Linked DNA regions of Rhodovastum atsumiense. The protein of the gene in region 2 interacts with the protein of the main gene of each other region in a pairwise test. Links are inferred from orthologs where the notes say so. Each region holds a gene or a part of one and is shown on either strand. Other genes may lie near its edges. The genes, in order: NBY65_RS31750 and rnk.

Region 1 (9,363 bases), on a different replicon or contig from region 2:
GGCATCCCAGGTCATCCATGCCAGCGGGCCCCCGGCCTTCCTGGTCACGACCGTGAAGACATCTGTCTGGGACCATGAGGCGCCTTTCAGGCCGTACCCGTACTTGCCCAGGCTGTTCGCCTCGTAGCTGGCGTCGCTGCCGATGCGCATGGCTTCCGCAAGCCCGGGCGCATCCATTCCCTCCCCGTTGTCGGCGATGCTCATCCATCGGCCGTGGCCACCGTTCGGAGGCCCGAAGGTGATCGCAATCTCCGTGGCCTTCGCGTTGATCGAGTTGTCCACAAGGTCGGCGACGGCGCTGTGCATCGTGTGGCCAACGGCGGCCAGAATCCTCACGAGCCTCTTGGGGTTGGGAGCCAGTTCCATTCCCTTGCCGCTGCCGTTGGCGGTTGTGGCGCCGCCGCTTTCGATGACGCCCTTCCCGAGCAAGAACAGGTCAGGACGGGCCTTGGCCAGCGTCCGCCAGGCGTGCTCGCCCTCATCGCCGTGCAGGGCGATCATCGCCGAACTCGCCAACCTGCTGCTGTCGCCGTGGGCGAGTATGGAGCGGGCCACCTCGTCATCCTCGGGGAACACCGCCCATGCCCCAGTGGCTGGGGATGTACTCGCGTCGACCTCCATCGCGAACAGACACCCCGGGTCGACGAAGGCGTAGCACTTGTCCCTCGGGCAGTTCCCTTCCAGTCGCCAGTTCTTCTCTTGGCGTTTCAACCAGTGTGGCCTTTCAGCCACACCGGTATCAGTCTGATACCGCATTTCGATATCAATTTTCTCGGTGTCCTTGGCCGCCGGAAAGACGCGGTCAACAACATCCCAATCGAAATTCACAGCGCGCTGCTTGGAGCCTTCTTTTCCCTGCCGCCGATACTCGTGAAACATTCCCAGTTCGCTATGGGTAAGCACGCGCAGAATTAGAAAACGCATTTCTTGTTCGCTCTCGGGGCAGGCAAGGCAACCCTTGTGCCATGGCATCGGATGGGTTGCCACAATATACGTGCCCCACCATCTCGTCAGCCTTCATGGCGCCATGAAGGCTGACGGCCAGCGCTACGGGATGGCCATTCACAGCGGCACCTGCGCGAATGGCACCCCCGCCTTCGCCGCGAATGCCTGCATCGCCTCGGACAGCGGCGGCTCGATGCGAAAGGCACCGTAAGCGGCCCGGAACCCTGCCCAGTGGCGGGTCAGGATGCCGCGGCGCCGGGCACCTTTGGCCAGCCAGATCCAGTCAAGCCACCACCCGGCCTGATTCCGTTCTCGCCACCTGAAACAGCAGGCCCCCTGGATCGTGCCGTCCGGATCGACGAACAGGTGCCCTCGGACTGTGGGTTCCCGCTCCCCTTTGGGATCCCACTGCGGGAAGTCGTACCCCATCTCCCGTTTGAAGGCGACCGCGCGCCGATACATGGCGTCCTGCATCCACCTGGGCGACTTGCTTCCCACTTCCCCCGTCCATCCCTTGGCAAGCGCCGCGGCCGCGCGGGTGTCCGGGGACGGCTGGAGAATCCGCATCGTCTTCTTGTGGTGGGCGCGATGGATGACCCCGTCGTCCGGGTCGCCCTTCATGTAGCTCATGCCGCACTCGTCGCAGCGTGTCAGCTCCGGCTCCGGGCGGAGGCGGTAGCGCGGCGCGTGGACCGTCAGGCGGAGCAGCACGCCGTCCGCCCCGAAGGCCGCCTCGGCGCGGTAGTGCGCTGGCGTCTTCAGGGCCTCGGTCTTCCCTCTCGAATGAACGGCGCCAGCCCGTTCCAAGGTGAGGGGGAACATCCGGTGCCGGCTGTGGGCAAAGTTCAGGACGTCCACCTCCCCGTCGGTCGCCCGCTCAAGCCCTTTCAGGGTTGGAAGGACGGCCGCCACCATCGCCGACGGGTCGACCGCGAAGCCCAGGCGTTCCAGCCAGATCATGAACGCCGCCGCATCCGCCGGCGCCATGGCCTCGCTCCCGCTGAAGTACCGTTGCGTCTTCCGCCCGGTCAGGCGGTAGGCCATGCGGAACGGCACGCCTGCAATCCGCGCAAGCTCTCCGAGGTCCACGTCGCGCAGCCTCTGGTCGTGGTCCTCGATGAGGTCGGAGACGCATACCCTGTCGATCCAGCGGTCCCGGAGAAGATGGGCGATCCTTGTCCCCTCGGCGCCGGCAAACGACCGCTCCGAGGGAGCCTTGAGAGCCGCCCAGATTGCGTCAAGCACATTGGGCGCGACATCCGCGGTCAATACGGCCTCCCGATCACAGGGGCGCCGCGCGCCCGGCACTGTCGTTGCTATTGCAGCCCAATCTGCCCGTACACGGCAAGCTCGCCAGGGCTTCCCGGCGGCGCCGTGCGCCCCCAGGCCGTCCCCTTCACATGAAGGCCGCCATCGCATCGAATCCTTGTCAACATATTGATTTAGATCACTTTTTTCTCGCCGGCCGGCTTGATCTGCGCCTTGGCCGGCCCCAACCTCAGTGTGTCCCCGCTGTGGGGACAGCGTGAGGAGGAGCGGATGGCGACGGGGGAGATGGACGGCCAGGGCCTGAGGGAAGCGCGGATCCGGTCCGGGCTGCCCGTGCGCGAGTGGGCCCGGCGCCTCGGGGTCGGCAAGTCGAGCATCGGCCGTTGGGAGACCGGGCAGCTGCCCGTGCCGCGCAAGATCGCCCTGGCGGTTGTCGGCCTGCAGGCCGAGCTGGCGGCCGCCCGGAATGCCGAGGGAGGGCGGGTCTGATGGGCAAGCGTTACCTCGACATCGACGTCCTGACCGCCGCCAAGGAGCGCATCGCCTGGACGTTCGACCGCTTCCCGGAACGGCTCTACGTGAGCTTCTCCGGCGGCAAGGACAGTACGGTCCTGATGCACCTGGCCTGCGCCGAGGCCCGCAGGCGCGGCCGCCGGATCGGGCTGCTCTTCATCGACTGGGAAGCCCAAATGGAGATGACGATCGCGCACGTCCGGCACATGCTGGCCGAGTACGCGGATTGTATCGAGCCGCACTGGATCTGCCTCCCGCTGCGGACCACTAATGCGTGCAGCCAGATCGAGCCGGAATGGGCGCCGTGGGATCCGGCCAAGCGCGACATTTGGGTTCGCGAGATGCCGCCCGAAGCGTTCCCGGCCGACCGGTTGCCTTTCTTCAAGCCGCACGACACGTTCGAGGAGTTCGTGCGCGATTTCGCCGTCTGGTATTCCGGCGGCAAGCCGACCGCTTGCCTCCTGGGCATCAGGGGCGACGAGGCGAGCACGCGCTACATGGACGTCGTCGACCGCGGCGGCCGGGACCGCATCGACCCCGACACGGGCGAGGTCGTCCGCATCGGTCACGAGCGCCTGGAAGGTCGGTCCTGGACGGTGAAGCTGAACCTGGGGACGGCGGACGCGCCGATCTACAACTGCTCGCCGATCTACGACTGGCGCACCGAGGATCTGTTCACCTACCTGGGCAAGTTCGGGCTGGCCTACAACCCGCTCTACGACATGATGCACAAGGCGGGCCTCAAGCTTTCGCAGATGCGCATCTGCGAGCCGTATGGCGACGAACAGAGGAAGGGCCTCTGGCTCTACCACATCGTCGAGCCGGAGACCTGGCAGAAGGTGGTCAACCGTGTGGCTGGCGCCAACACCGGGGCGCTCTACAGCCGCGAGCGCGGGAACGTCGCCGGGGTCGGCAAGGTCCGCCTCCCGCCCAACATGCCGACCTGGAAGGCGTACGCCGAGTTCCTGCTCGACACGATGCCGCATGCCACGGCGGAGCACTACCGGAGCAAGATCGCCACGTGGCTGCGCTACTACCAGCAGCACGGCTACCCCGACCTCAATATCCCCGACAGCAAGGACGGCGACACGGGGGTCAAGGACGTCGCCTCCTGGCGCCGCGTCTGCAAGTGCCTCATGCGCAACGATTATTGGTGCAAGACCATTGGATTCTCGCCAACGAAGACCCAGAGCTACGAGCGCTACCAGCGCATCATGGCCAGGCGCCGCGAGGAGTGGGGCATCATGGCCAGCGGGGCTTCCTCCGAGGCAGCGTCAACAACTTTCTCGCATTCGGCGTGCGCATGACGCTTGCCTTATGCGCAATAGTTCCTATATATTAGGAACACAAGCCGACGCGAGGTCGGCACGGAGGGGAAGATGACGAAGCACACCGAGACCGCCCTCACCTACGTGACGCTGACCCAGGCCGACGGCGCCGCCTTCTGGGTGAAGCTGGGCCCGCTCGCGACCGATGCGGCGGCCGTGAAGGAGATCGGCAGCCAGATCGTCAACAACGAGCGCTACACCTGGGTGTTCGCCCTTGACGGCGACGAGGTCGTCGGCTGCGGCGCGTTCGTCGCGCCCAGGAAGTCGGGCGACCCGGCGTGGCTGGACTTCGGCTACGTGAAGCCATCGCACCGCTGGCAGGGGATCTGGAAGGAGCTGTTCGACCGCCGCATCGCGCTGGCGCGGTCGGCGGAGGTCACGCACCTGCGCGTCTGCACCCGCGTCCTGGCGCGCGCCCTCGAAGCCCGCGGGTTCGCCACGTACCAGCAGCGCGGCTCGTGGTCCTACATGGAGCGCGACCTGACCGCAGCCCCAACGGCCAAGGCGGCCTGACATGTCGCTGGACCTCCTCAGGACCGCCGGAGAGGCGGCCTTCGGGGCGGACTGGCAGCGGCCGATGGCGCGCGCCCTGGGGCCGCTGCATCCGTCGGGCGCCAAGAAGGAACTCTCCGACAGGCTGGTGCGGATGTGGGTCGCCGGCGACCGCCCGGTTCCTGCCTGGGTGGCTGCGGCGCTCCCGGCGCTCCTCGAGGCCGAGGCTGCCGAACACGACCGCCAGGCCGCCTCGCTGCGGAAGTTGGCGGGCAAGATAAGGGGGAAGGCATCGTGAGCACACAGGACATCGTCGCCCAGGCCAAGGCGCTCTTCGCCGAACTGGACGCCCTGCCGGACGACGCGCGCATGGACGCGGTCAACGAGATCCGGCTGGCGCTGCACGAACACTCGCCGATGCGGAGCGAGCCGGTAGATTGTGTCATCTGGGTCAGGCAGGACGCCGTTCACGCCAACGACTACAACCCGAACTCGGTCGCCCCGCCCGAGATGCGTCTCCTGCAGCTCTCTATCCAGGCGGACGGCTACACACAGCCAATCGTCGCCATGTCGGAGGAAGACGGCCGCTACGAAATCGTGGACGGCTTCCACCGCAACCGCGTCGGCCGCGAGGTCGGCGCCGTCCGGAAGCGCGTGAAAGGGCGGCTGCCGATCGCCGTCATCAACGCGGGCCGGACGTCGCGCGAGGATCGGATGGCCGCCACGATCAGGCACAACCGGGCACGCGGCAAGCACAGCGTCGACACGATGGCCGACATCGTTGTCGACCTCCATCGGCGCGGCTGGGACCAGGAGAAGATCGGCAAGGAACTCGGCATGGACGCGGACGAGGTCCTGCGCCTCAGACAGACGACCGGGTTGGCGGCGGCGTTCGCCGACAGGGAGTTCTCGAAAGCCTGGGAATAGTCGGCGGCTGAGCAGGGCGACCCGGAAGCGGGGCGGTCCCACGGCCGCCCCGCTTCGCGTCAGGCCGCCGTGCGTTCGGCGGCCGCCGCCATCGCCGCGGCGTTGATGTCCCAGCGCCGCAGCAGGGCCCTGGCGATGTCGGCCGGGTCTTCGGCGTACTCGGACGCCAGGTCGGCGGCGGCGTCCACGCCCTCCCACCAGCTCATGATGGAAGCGGCCGCCTCCGGACGGACGCCGACGGAGGACCGCTCCTCGAACGCCGTGGCGAGGTAGATGAGTCCGTCCGGCGACGGCTGCACCCAGGCCAGGCCGCAGCGGAGCCGGACCTTGGCGCCGACATTGGAGAGGATGGCGGCGATGTGCGTGAGGACCGTGCCCTCGGCCATGTGGTCCCACGCGTTGACGAACTGCCACGCCTCGTTCGCGGCCTCGTCGCACTCTCCGTCCTCGAGCATGGCGGCGATCTCGTCCCCGTCCGGCATCCCACACAGAACGAGCTGCTCGGCGACGGCATCGGTGACCGCCCACTCGGAGATGTGTCCGTGCGGGCCGACGGCGCGCAGCATGTCGGTTCCCGTCCGCTCGATGCCAAACAGGCCAGAGGCGTCCATGACGGTCGTCGACAGCAGCTGTGGGATGATGGTCGTGGTCATGGTTTGGTGTCCTTGGTGATGGTGATGGCGGCCGCGCTGCGGGGGCGGCCATTCCCTGTTGCCGGCGGCGAGCCGGATGGGGTCACGCGTCCGCAGCGAACGACAGCGGCGCGGTTTCGGAGTCCCACCGCGCCAGCGCGGCGCGGGCGACCTGTTCCGACTGGCGGCCGAACTCGGACGCCAGGCTTTCCAGGACATCGCTGGCATCCCAGCGGCATGCGATGGTCACGGCGGTCTCGGGGGTCGTGCCGTTTACCGACATCTCACCTGAGAACGCCGCGAGCCTCACGAACCCGTCGCGGCACGGCTGCAGCCGGAGCAGGTAGTCGGGCCGGGCCCCCTCGCAGGGCGAGGGATGCTCGAGGCCGAACAGGGGGAGCGAGTATCCGGCCAGGGCATCAATGATGCCGCAGACCGAGAATTCGGCCTCCTCGTCCCAGACTTCGTCGAACATGCGCGCGTCGGAATCGGTGAGCCTGCCGATGCAGGTCGCCATGAGGTCGGCGGCGATGTCTCTGTTGACGCTCCACTTGGAGGAACGTCCGGTCGGCCCGACGGCGCAGACCGTTCCTGGTGTCGCGCAGCGCAGCCCGAAACTGCCAGACGCGTCCATTACGGTATCGCCGACAGCTCCGGGCAGTCTGTTGATGGTGGTTTCCACTGGCATCTTCCTTTCTCGGCATGCGGCCGCGCTGCGAGGGCGGCCTGTCCGCTTTCCCGGCGTGCGCCGGGGGAAAGTCACAGTTCCTGGGAAAGGCCGGGGTAGCGCTCGACGAGGGCGTGCCAGAGTTCCGGGTCGCGGAGCTGGATGCGCCTGGCCATACCGCGCGCCCAGACATTCGGCGCGAACCAGGCGTCGTCCGAGCGTTCCCAGACGCGGTCCTCCGCTTCGTCGTAGCGCGCGAGGTAGGGCAGCCCTCGGCCAAGGATTGCTGCCCAGACATCGCGCCCGCTCCAGTCGTGCAGCGGGCAGCATGTCCATCCGGGGCGGCTGGCGACGCGGTAGAGCCAGCCCTTGCGAGAGATGGTGATCGCGCGCGCCATCGATTCCTCGCGGCGCATGCCCATGATGATGCCCGTCCACCCCTGGCGCTCCTGGAACGCCGTGAGCTCGGCCTTGTAGGTCCGCTCCCACCAGCGAGCCGCCTCCGTGACGGCCTCCTGGCCGACAGCGCCAGGCGCGAAGAAGCGGTCAGCGCCCACGCGGTCGATGGCCTCCATCTCGGAGGCGACCTCGACCATGACGAACGGCAGCCCCCAGCGGACGGCGAGCGCGCACGCGTTCGCCGTCGGCTGCGGGTCGTAGTCGCCCCGGTAGGCGAAGTGGAACACCGGGCCCCTCCAGCCCGCCTCGACTGCGACGGCGAGCGCGGCGGTGCTGTCCTTGCCCCCGGAGCAGCCGACCGCCCACGTGCCCGGTGCGGCCGCCAGCGCCTCGCGGACGCGCCCGGCGGCGCGCTCGACCGCCCGCTTGTGGGCGGGCAGCCTGGCATGGAGGCGCGCGGCCTCCATGCTGAAGTCCTGGACGTAGCGCATCGTCAGCCCTCGAAGATGGTGGCGACGGCAGGCATGCCGCCCGGGTGCTCCGAGGGCACCACGAAGGCCCGGAAGCGGAAGGGCGCCCTGGTGCGGACCACCACCGTCACCCCATCGCGCTGCGGCTTCAGGCGCACGTCAGGCGACTCCAAGGACTTGATGATGGCCGCCAGCGCATGGCGCTCCGGGAGCGGCGCGATGCGCTCCCGGAACCGCCGGACGGCATGCGGCGTGACGAAGTAGCCGCCGGCGATGCTCATGCCGCCGCCCTCGCGCTTGCGGCGAGGGCCTCGAACGGGTCGGGCACCACGCACATGACGCTGTTTGCCGCGAGGTGCTTGGGCGGCCGGATAGCGTGCATCGCCCGCCGCCCGCGGATGCCGTGCTCCTCTGCGTAGCCGATGGGAACCGGGCGTACGATCTCGCCCGCGAAGCCATCCCTGATCTCCCAGCGGCTGACCTGCCCCAGTCCGCGCGAATGGCCAGAGCCGACAGACGTCATCTGCGTTACCAAGCGCTCCACCTCCCTCGGGTCGCCGATGCACTTCCACGACACGCTGGCGCACGTGCTGACGAAGTGAGGCTTGCGGAGGTTCTTGTGCGGGCCCGTCGCCGTCTCGACCTTCCGGCCGTTGAACCAGCGCTCGGCGTCCACGCTGTTGAACCGCCGATGGAAGTACTTGTCGCGCTGGCCGAGGATCTCCGACGGCTCCGGCATCCCGGCTGCGTACCACCACAGGTCGCCGTGCATGACGACCTGCAGGGGCAACCCTTCGACGGGCGCGAGGTCTAGGTTCGTGCCGAAGTCGGGGCCCAGGCGCTCCCGCATTGCCGCCCAGGCGAGCATGCCGTCGATGCTGGGGGACCACGCGTCGGCCGAGGCGTAGCCCGCGGGCGTGTAGGCGGTCACCGTCAGGGGGCGGAACGCCCCCTGGGTGACCTCGAGAGAGGTCAGGCTGCGCACCCGAGCACCTCCTTCACCGCGTCGACGCTGGCCGCCAGGTGCGCCTCGTATTCGCCCATCACCTCCCGGGCGAACGGCGACAGGCGAACGCCGTCGTGCGGGCACACGCGCACGAAGCCCTCATGCCGCTTGCCGTCGGCGACGAGCGCGTAGGCGAGCCTGACCAGCCCGTGCCCCTTGTTGTTTTGGCCGCCGATGAAGGGGCTGGCGCCGAAATCGTTCAGGGCGGCGACGAGGCAGCCGAGTTCCACGCGGCTGACATAGGCGCCGTGGATTTCGGTGCGCAGCTTCGCCCCGGGCGCCAGCAGCTCGGAGGTCATCCGCATCTGGTCGGCGACCCTCGTGTTCCTGGGCGCCTCGTCTCGCGCCAACCAGTCGGCGGTCCAGCCCAGCTTGCCGTCGTCCTTGCGCGAGAACTCCTTCTCCCACGTCAGGCTGCCGTAACGGATGACGGACGCCTCGGCGTGGTCCTCCTCCGGCAGGACTGGGATGGCCTCGCGGCACAGCGGGTAGCTGTTGGTCACCCGCAGCCGCCCTTGCAGGATCTCGGAGCCGACGCCGCCGCCCAGGAGCGCCAACATCGGCACGGTCGCCCGGATGCGACGGGCCGCCTCCAGGTCGACTCGCTTCTCGGCCATGTCCAGGCGGCCGCCGCTGAACAGGAGGTGGAACGCATCGCCGGGCAGGCGGCAGTCCAGGGCGGCGCACACGCGGCGCGCCATGATGTCGCGCAGCC
Region 2 (9,422 bases):
TGCCTGAGGGCTGGGGCGCGGCTGGCGCTGCTCGGCCCGTCGGGCAGCGGCAAGAGCACGCTGCTCGACCTGCTGGCGCTGGCGCTGCGCCCTGATGATGCTGCCGGTTTCACGCTGCATGTCGGCGGCGCGGCGTGTGACATCCTGGCCGGCTGGCGGCGCGGCACGCTCGATGCGCTGCGTGCCCGCCACATCGGCTACGTGCCGCAGACCGGCGCGTTGCTGCCGTTCCTCTCGGTGGGCGACAACATCGCCCTGCCCCGCCGCATCTGCGGCCTGCCCGGCCGGGCGCGCGTGGAGGCGCTGGCGGGGCGGCTCGGCATTGCCGGGCAACTGGGGAAGCTGCCGGCGGCGCTCTCGGTGGGGCAGCGCCAGCGCGCCGCGATCGCCCGTGCCCTCGCCCATCAGCCTGCCCTGGTGCTGGCCGACGAGCCCACCGCCGCGCTCGACCCGCCGCGTGCGGCGCAGGTGCTGGAGCTGCTGCTGGCCGAGACGGCGGCGGCCGGCGCGGCCCTGGTGATCGCCACCCATGACCACGCGGCGGTGGCGCGGCTCGGGTTGCCGGTGCTGGGCTTCGCCGTCGTCGCCGAGGGCGGGGAGACGGTGGCGCGCGCGGCAGCGGAAGCGGCGCCATGCTGATCCTGCGCCTCGCCCTCGCCGATGCCTGGCACGAGTGGCGCCTCTCTGCCTGCGCCGCCCTGACGGTGGCCGCGGTGGTGGCGCCGCTGCTGTTGCTGCTCGGGCTGAAGACCGGCGTGGTGGACCACCTGATGACGGCCCTGCGCAGCGACCCGCAATCGCGCCAGTTGGCCCTGCGCGGCCATGGCAGCTTCCCGCCCGCCTGGTTCGAGGCGTTGCGCGCCCGGCCCGATGTTGCCTTCGTGGCGCCCCGGCTGCGCCAGTTGGCCCAGCCGGTGGATGTCGCCCGCCCCGAGGACCCGGTGACCGGGCTGAACGCCGATCTCTGGGTGTCGGCCGCCGGGGATCCGCTGCTCGGCCCGGCGGCGACGGCGATCGGCCCGGCCAGCGTGGTGCTGAGCGCGCGGCTCGCCCGGCAGGGCCGGTTCGCGGTGGGGGACCGGCTGGTGGTATGGGCGCTGCGGCGCGGCCCCGAAGGGAACCGCCGCAACGACGCCACCGTGACGGTCGGCGCCATCGCCCCGGAGAGCGCCACCCAGAACGCCGTGGTGTTCGCGCCGCTGGCGCTCGCCGCCGGGCTGGAGCGGTTCCAGGAACGCGGCACCGACGCGGTCGCCGATGACTACGCCTTTCCCAGCTTCCGCCTGTACGCCCGCGACATCACTGACGTTGCTATCTTGGAACGTCTTCTGCTCGACCAGGGGCTGGAGGTGCGCACCGACGTGGCGCGGATCGAATGGACGCTGGAGATCGGCCGCAGCCTCTCCGCCCTGTTCGCCATCCTCACCGCCTGCGCCGCCGCCGGGGTGGGGGTGGCACTGGCGGCCAGCCTCGGCGCCAACGTGCTCCGCAAGACCCGCGACCTCTCGCTGCTGCGGCTGCTCGGGGTGCCGCCGCGCCGGCTGGCGGGCTTTCCGCTGGCGCAGGCGGTGGCCCTGGCCGGCGCCGGCACCGTGCTGGGGGCGCTCGTGGCCCTGACGGTGGGCGTGCTGATCAACCTTGCCTACGGCCGCGGCCTGCTTGGCGAGGACACGCTGTGCCGCCTCGCCCCCGGCGACCTGCTGGCGGCGCTGGGCGCGAGCCTAGCTTTGGCGCTGCTCGCCGGCGCGGCGGCGGCGCGGCCGGTGCTACGCATTGCCCCGGCGGAAGGATTACGGGAGACCTGACCATGCCTCGCTGCCATCCCGCGCTGCTGCTCGGCGCGCTGCTGTGCCTGCCGCTCGCCGCCCCGCGCGCCGCGGCCCCGCCCGCCCCGACCGGGGCGCCCGACTGGAACCCTCGCCCCGCCGAGGGCGACCTGATCGTGCCGCTGCCCTGCGAGCAGGCGCTGGTGTTCCGTCGCGTGCCGGCGCCGGTGGCCGACAGCCCGCTGTCGGACCGGCGGGAACTGCTCGGCGACGAACAGGCGAGCCTCCCCTATTCCGAGTTCGTGCACGAGGCTTTCCTGGCCGGCGCCTTCGGGCGCGGCGCCTCGGCGCATTTCTGGCTGGGCAAGTACGAGGTCACGCGCAGCCAGTACGTGGCGGTGACGAGCGGGTGCGAGGCGCTCGCCGCCCTGCCGGCCGAGCAGCGGCGGCTGCCGCAAGGCGGGGTGAGCTGGGCCGAGGCGATCCGCTTCACAGAAGCGGCCACCCAGGCGGCGCTGAAGCTGCGCGCGACGGCACTGCCCGCCGAGGGCGTGGCGCGCGCCTATGTCCGCCTGCCCACCGAGGCCGAGTGGGAATTCGCCGTGCGCGGCGGCGGCGCCGTGACGCCCAACGAATTCCGCCAGCGCCTGCCGCCGATGGACGAGCCGGTCACCGCCTATGCACAGTTGCGCCGGGTCGGCCGGCGGGCGCCGCCGCAGCCGGTCGGCCTGCTGAAGCCCGACCGGCTCGGCCTCTATGACATGCTCGGCAACGTCGCCGAGATGGTGCTCGACCCCTACCGCCTGACGCGCGGCGGGCGCGCGGGCGGACGGGCGGGCGGCATCACGGCGCGCGGTGGCGATATCGGCGCCGCCGCCGACACCATCCGCAGCAGCCTGCGGGTGGAATATCCGCCGGTGCAGGAAGACGGCTCCCCCACCGCCCCGGCGACGCTCGGGCTGCGGGTAGCGCTCGGACTGCCGATCCTCACCGACCTCACCGCCGACGGCGCGTTGCGCCAGGCCTGGGACCAGGAAACCGCCCGCCAGGACGAGGCGCTCTCGCCGGCCGCCGACCCGCAGGCATTGGCGCGCTCGCTGGAGGAGGCGATCAGTGATCCGGCGCAGCGACGGGCGGTGGCGGCGCTGCGTGGCGCGGTGGAGAACGAGCGCGCCAACCGCCTGCAGGCCAGCGAACGTGCCGCCCGCAGCGCGATCGGCGCCGGCGCCGTGCTGATCCGCGCCTTCCGCAACGAACATCGGGGGGTGCTCGGGCATCGCGCCTATCTGGCGGAAACCGAAACGGCGCTGCGGGGGCGGACGCTGACAGCGGCGGAAACCGACCGGCTGCAAACCGCCCGGCGCGCGGTGGAACAATACACCACCGCCCGCGACACCAGCTTCGCCGTGCTCACCGGCCTGATCCTGCAACAGACGGAACTCCCGCAGAAGCTGCTGCAGGCGCAACTGGCCGTGTGGAACAACGAGAACAGCGGGCCGGTGTTTGAAACCCTGCGGCGCTTCGCCGGCCTGTTCGTGGCCGAGGTGGCGACCGCCCGGAGCGGCCGCACGGTCACCCCGGAAGACGCGTACCGCCGGCTCGCCGGGGATATTCGTTAATAAACCAAAATTTTCCGCTCAAAAAAATCTACCTTCGGGGGATCTTTCCACCCATTTTTCAACTTCCAGTTATATTGGCGCTGCCTGTATAGTCGAAAACATACGATGCCACTCGTTAAGTAACGAGAAAGGATTAGCTGATGTCGACTATGATGAAGGCGTGCCCGCGCTCGCTGCGGCTGACGATGGCGGTGGCGCTGACGCTCGGCACCGTGGGGTGCTCGAATGTGCCACTCGCCGGGCAGGGCGCGCTGGTGGGCGGTGCCACCGGTGCAGCGATCGGCGGCATCGCCGGTGGCAAGAACGGCGCGCTGATCGGCGCCGTGGCCGGGGCAGCGGTGGGCACCGTTGCCGGCGCGGCGATGGACAACGAGCAGCAGAAATTCGCCAGCGTCGAGGACGAACTGCGCCAGCGCACGGCGACGGCGCAACAGGCAGCATTGCAGCAGCGCCAGGCCGCCACCTCGGCGGAGCAGGCGGCGCACCGCTACGAAAGCTCGCTGCGCGGCCTGCGCCGGCAGTGGCAGGCGAACCACGCATTGACCGAGCAGCAGCAGGCGACCCTCACCCAGGCAAAGGCCGAGCGCGACGCCGCCAGCGCCGCCGTGCAGCGCGGCCGCGCCCAGGCCCGCGCCGTCTACCAGCAGGTGGCCGATCTGAAGGCGAAGGGACAGGACACCTCGGGGCTGGAAAAGCAGGCCCGTGACATCCAACAGCAGACCGACCGCGCCCAGAACGGCCTCGACCGCCTGAACAAGAACATGGCAGGCATCGACGCGTGAAACGTTCGGCCGTTCTTGCGCTGACGCTCGGCCTCGCGGCCTGTGCCAATCAACCCTGCGATCCCCACCGGGATCGCAACATCTTCACTGTTGGGGGGTGCTTGGTCGGCGGCGGCTACCAGGCGCGCGTCGACCAGTTGCAGGTCGACCTCGCCCAGGTCGAGCAGGAGCGCAATGCGGCCGAACAAGATGCCCGCGCGGCGATGGCACGCCGCGACCAGGCGGCCGCCGCGCAGGCCCGGCTGCGCGTCGACATCGCCGATGAGCGCGCCCGCGTGCTGATGCTGCAACAGTCGATCGCGTCCGCGCGCAGCCGCGCCGGCGCCGACCAGAAGCGCCTGGCCCAGTTGCAGCAGGACCTCGGGCAATTGCGCGGCGAACAGGAACGCCTGCAGGCCGAGGCGGCCACCCGGCCGGACGCGCCCCCGCGCCTGCGTGAAGAGCAACAGCAACAGCAACAGCGCGTGCGGGCACTGGAACAGGCGGTGTTGCGAGCGGCGCCACGCGACTGACACCAACGGGACGGTTCTCCTGTCCCTTCCTCATCATCGCCATCGCCTCGTCGTTGGCGCTGAACGGCTATCCGGTCGTTCAGCGCCAACTGGAGGGTCAATGGCGGCGTGATCAAACCGCGCAAACCGAAGGTCCGCGCGGCCGAAATCCGGTCATGTGACGACCGCGGCGGTGCCAGCCTCCGCCGCGTCGGATGATGCGGCGTCGACAGACAGCACGGTGAGTCTCCTGATCCGGCCATCCTGGGTGGGCCAGTCGATCGACTGCCCCTCCGCCAGCCCTATCAGCCCGGCCCCAACCAGGGACAGCACCGAAATGCGCCCCGCGGCAATGTCGGCCTCGCCCGGGAGCACCACGCGAACCCGCCGTGTCTCGCCCGTGCTCGCTTCGCCGAACTCGACGACGGACCCCACGGTCACGATGCCGGCAGGCATCTGCCCCGCCGGCACCACATCGGCACGGTCGACCTCCTCCATCAGCAGGCGAGCGACCAGCGGACTGCGCCGCACCGCGGCCTCTGCCAGGGCCACCAGCCGGGTGTGATCCTCGACCGACATCAGCAACGGCGGGCGCATGGCGTCCGCCCTGGCTGTTTCATTCATGAAGCTCCTCCCTGCTTGTTTCGATGCCTCGCCTGAGGCACGGGGGGATATGTCACGCCACGCCTCACCTTCCCCCGACATGTGCGGCGGTCCGACGGCCTGCCCACCGTGAGGCGCGGACCAGGATCGTGGTGCACGGCCAGGACACACAGGACAACGCGGCGCCCGCCCGGTTCCGCCGCCTCGACCGATTGCCCGACGGAGGCGCCGAGCAACGCGGCACCGACCGGTGTCGTGACGCATAAAGTGAAGCCTTCACGGGCATCATCCCCGGGCGTCACCAGAACGCGGGATTCCGGCACGCCGTCCGCGCCGGCAAAGATCACCCGGGCCCCCAGGACTGCCACGCCCGATGACACGGCATCGGGCGGCACCACGCGACACCGGCCAAGCTTGTCGGTGAGCATCCATTTGACCGGATCCTCCGGATGGCGCCAGGACCGGGCCAGTCCCTTCAGGCAGGAATAGTCGGGCGCAGCCAGGACAGGCACCACGTCGGGATCTGGTTCCGGCAGGGCGTCCGCGGGAAGGTCAGGCAGGACCACAGGCCCGGGATCCCCTGAGGGGGGCCGCGAAGACGGTATGGACATGGTGGATTCTGTCCTTCCAAGTGACAGAGGCGCCCCAACCGGTGCGGCGGGGCGGCCACGCTTGATGCGTCTCAGAAATGAGGTCATCCCCAGGTTGGGGCGGGCGTCGGACGCGCACCGCCACAAACCTGGGGCTAGAGGCCCGCGATCAGGCTTCCCGCATGCGCCAGCCGGCGCCGGAATATCGCACTCACCCACACCATGCTGATTAGTTTGCCCACCAGACGGGTTCGGTCAAGTCACGCCGCCGTTCGAAGGAGGCTCCATGGCCGAATCCGGGACGCGCAACCGCTCCGGTCCAGCGGAAAGCGACGGAGCCCGGAAAGTGGAATATATTACAAAGTTGTAATGCGATGCCGCCGACCGAATGGGGAAGCGCCTGCGGGAGTGCGGTCCTTCGGGCAGGCGCGCTCTCCCTCGAAGCTTTCGATGTAAAGCTCGCGCCCGGTCTGGATCTCCGCCTCCGTGCCGCCGCATCCGGGGCATTGCAGCCGGTACGCGGCGGCCACCCAGCTACGATCACAGGCCGGGCAATGCGCCTGCACCGGCACCTCCTCGATGATCAACTGCGCGCCTTCAGCCAGGGTGTCCTCGGCGAACAACGCGAAGCAGCCGCGAAGCTGGCGTGATTCCAGCCCGCGCAGCCGGCCGACCTTCAGCCGCACCGAGACGATCCGGCGAATGCCGCTTTCCGCGGCCTTCTGTTCCAGGATCCGCATCAGCCCGCGCACGATGGCTGTTTCGTGCATCTCTTCGTCTCCGCTGTTCGCCGGCAGGGCCTGACCTAGCGCATCCCCGGTCCGGTCGGTGTCGCCCAGACGACACCCAAAAAGGTGAACCTGTCGGGAGCCTGACAGCGCCAGGCCCGCCATCGCGCGACTGTCCCGATGGCACTGGATGCCATGTGACCGGACGGAGATCCCGATGCTCTCGATGGGTGTGCTCGATCCCATGGCCTTGGCCTGGGTAGGCACCATATTTCTTTTGTTCGGCGAGGCTGCAGCACTCGCAAGCCTGCCGAACCTGCCGCGCGTCCTCCTCGTATCGACTGTCGCCGAAGTCGGCTATGTGCTGATCGGCCTGGGGCTGGGGGGACCGGCCGGCGAAACCGGTGCCTTCATGCATCTCGGCTACCAGCTGGTCATGCGCGGCCTGGTGGTCGTGATGGGGTGGTACCTGATCCGCCGCACCGGCTCCGCCAGCCTGAACGACCTTGCAGGCAGTGGCCACCGCATGCCGGTGCCCGCGACCCTGTTCGGCTTCGGCATGTTCTCCGTCATGGGGCTGTCGCCGTTCAAGGGATCGTACTCGAAGTTCCTGATCCTTTACGCGGCCATCGAGCAGGGCCATTGGCAACTCGCCGCCATCGCCACGGCCGCGACGATCCTTGCTGCTGTCTACTACATGCTGATCATCCAGCGGGTCTGCTTCGAGCAGCCGCCGCGGCGCATCGACCTCGCCCCGGTGTCACGGCAGGTGCTGCCGGTGGCGGCCGTGCTGGCCGGTGTCACGGCGCTGATCAGCTTCTGGCCCGTGCCGCTGCAGCATCTTGCCGAATGGCTTGCCGGCGTGACCGACGCCACGGCCGTGCCGGCCTTCGAGGCGCCCTGGGCCTCCCTCGTGCTGGTGCCCTATATCGGCGGCTTTCTTCTCTATGCGATCGGCCGCTTCTCGCCGCGCTGGCGCGACGTCGCGGCGGTGGCGCTGGCTGTCGTCACCCTGACCCTGGTGGCCGTCGACGACACGCTCGACCCGGCATCCCGGCTGTTCGCCCTGCTGTTCGCCGGCATCGCCTGCGTCATGGTGATCTACTCGCTCGGCTACATGGCCCATGCGGAATGGACCAACCGCTATTATTTCTTCGCCTTCCTCATGTTCGGCTCGCTCCTGGGCCTGGCAACGGCGCATGAGCTGGGGAATTTCTACGTCTATTGGGAGCTGATGACCTGGACCTCCTATTTCCTCGTCATCCATGAGCAGACCCGCAGCGCCCTGCGCGCCGGCCTGATCTACTTCCTGATGTGTGCCTCCGGTGCCTATGTGATGCTGTTCGGCATCCTCGTGGTGCATTCCGGAATCGGCTCCTTCGAATTCTCCGCGATCGCCGCCGGGATCGACCGGATTGCGCCGCTGACGGGCTTCCTGGCCGCCGCCTGCTTCTTCGTTGGCTTCGCCGTGAAGGCCGGCCTGGTGCCGCTGCATGCCTGGCTGCCGGTCGCGCATCCGCAGGCGCCTTCCTCGGTGTCCGGCCCGCTCTCCGGCATCCTGACCAAGGCCGGCATCTTCGGGTTCGTGAAGATCCTATATGCGGTTTTCGGCATCGGCGCGCTCGCGCGCTTCTCCACCGAGGCCATCGACCTGCGCACCATCCTGCTGATCCTTGGCTGCGCCACGCTGCTGTATGGTGAAATCCGCGCCCTGTTTGAAACCGAACTGAAGCGGATGCTGGCATTCTCGACGCTGGCACAGATCGGCGAAGTGGCCGCAATTCTCGGCATCGGCACGGCGCTGGCGACGGACGCGGCGTTGCTGCATGTCACCAACCACGCGGTCATGAAGATCCTGCTCTTCTATGCGGCGGGCGCCTTCCTGCTGCGCGCCGGCCTGCGCCGCATTGAAGACATGGCCGGGCTCGGCCGCGTCATGCCGCTGACCGCCGGCGCCTACGCGCTCGCCAGCGTGGCCATCATGGGGCTGCCACCTTTCTCCGGCTTCGTCTCCAAGTTCCTGATGATCTACGCCGCAGCCAGCAATGGGGATTACGCGGTTGCCGCGATCCTTCTGCTCGGCGGGATCATCGGCGTCGTCTACTACACGCGCGTCATCGGCGTGCTGTTCTATCGCCCCTATGCGGGGCCGACCGGCCTGCGCGAGGCGCCGGCCTCGATGCTGGTGGCCATGGGCGTGCTGGCCGCGGCCATTCTCCTGGGCGGCCTTGTCCCCGGATACCAGATTGATCTCGTGGCCCGTGTCGGCACGCTCGTCGCCCTGCGCGGCGGGATGGCCCCGGCGGTGCTGCCGAACCTCGTGACCGCCTGGCCGCTGAGCGCCAGCCTGGTCATGCTTGGCGCGATCGGCGTGCTGGCGATCGGCCGGGTTTCGGTCACCTGGGCCGGGCGGCTGGCCGTGGCGACCCTCGTGGTGGCGCTCGGTGTCGTGCTGCTGCAGGCCGGGCACGGCGATCTGCTCTCGGTTGGCTTCGCCGCCCTGATTGCCGGCGTTGCCGCGCTCAACATGACCCATGCCACGGCGTATCTCGCGCATGGCCATGCCCAACCCCGCTTCTACGCCGCCTTCCTCGTGATGGTCGCCGGCCTGCTCGGCATGACCACGGCCCCCGACCTGTTCACCTTCTTCGCCTTCTGGGAACTGATGAGCAGCTGGGCCCTGTGGGCGGCCATCATCCACGAGGAAACCGAGGAGGCACGGCGCGAAGGCTTCAAGTACTTCCTGTTCAACACGATCGGGGCAAGCTTCCTCTTCCTGGGCGTCGCCGGCCTCGCCGCCCGGACCGGGACTGTCATGCTCGGGGACATCGCGCCCGCACTGG

The links.
Region 1: the proteins of rnk (region 2) and NBY65_RS31750 interact in binary tests that used the Escherichia coli proteins (3 or more experiments, as listed by UniProt). The link is inferred for Rhodovastum atsumiense from one-to-one orthologs.

What each region holds. Positions count from the first base shown.
Region 1 is NZ_OW485605.1:21,761-31,123, forward strand. The notes cover bases 3,862-6,656. They hold NBY65_RS31750 (IbrB-like domain-containing protein), read left to right. Parts: upstream 3,862-4,838; coding sequence 4,839-5,474; downstream 5,475-6,656. Other genes in these bases: NBY65_RS31735 (DUF3440 domain-containing protein), read left to right, coding at 3,862-4,034; NBY65_RS31740 (GNAT family N-acetyltransferase), read left to right, coding at 4,107-4,568; NBY65_RS31745 (hypothetical protein), read left to right, coding at 4,570-4,845; NBY65_RS31755 (hypothetical protein), read right to left, coding at 5,534-6,127; NBY65_RS31760 (hypothetical protein), read right to left, coding at 6,210-6,656. Outside these bases: NBY65_RS31720 (ATP-binding protein), read right to left, coding at 1-972; NBY65_RS31725 (C2H2-type zinc finger protein), read right to left, coding at 1,063-2,214; NBY65_RS31730 (helix-turn-helix domain-containing protein), read left to right, coding at 2,485-2,703; more of NBY65_RS31735, read left to right, coding at 2,703-3,861; more of NBY65_RS31760, read right to left, coding at 6,657-6,788; NBY65_RS31765 (phosphoadenosine phosphosulfate reductase domain-containing protein), read right to left, coding at 6,866-7,663; NBY65_RS31770 (hypothetical protein), read right to left, coding at 7,666-7,923; NBY65_RS31775 (hypothetical protein), read right to left, coding at 7,920-8,627; NBY65_RS31780 (hypothetical protein), read right to left, coding at 8,615-9,363.
Region 2 is NZ_OW485601.1:5,240,133-5,249,554, reverse strand. The notes cover bases 3,558-6,411. They hold rnk (nucleoside diphosphate kinase regulator), read right to left. Parts: upstream 5,283-6,411; coding sequence 4,833-5,282; downstream 3,558-4,832. Other genes in these bases: hypA (hydrogenase maturation nickel metallochaperone HypA), read right to left, coding at 6,208-6,411; NBY65_RS23640 (hypothetical protein), read left to right, coding at 4,164-4,679; NBY65_RS23645 (glycine zipper domain-containing protein), read left to right, coding at 3,558-4,167. Outside these bases: NBY65_RS23660 (ABC transporter ATP-binding protein), read left to right, coding at 1-639; NBY65_RS23655 (FtsX-like permease family protein), read left to right, coding at 633-1,805; NBY65_RS23650 (SUMF1/EgtB/PvdO family nonheme iron enzyme), read left to right, coding at 1,808-3,385; more of NBY65_RS23645, read left to right, coding at 3,526-3,557; more of hypA, read right to left, coding at 6,412-6,744; NBY65_RS23625 (proton-conducting transporter transmembrane domain-containing protein), read left to right, coding at 6,797-9,422. UniProt on the Escherichia coli protein: May act as an anti-Gre factor. Regulates the level of the nucleoside diphosphate kinase Ndk.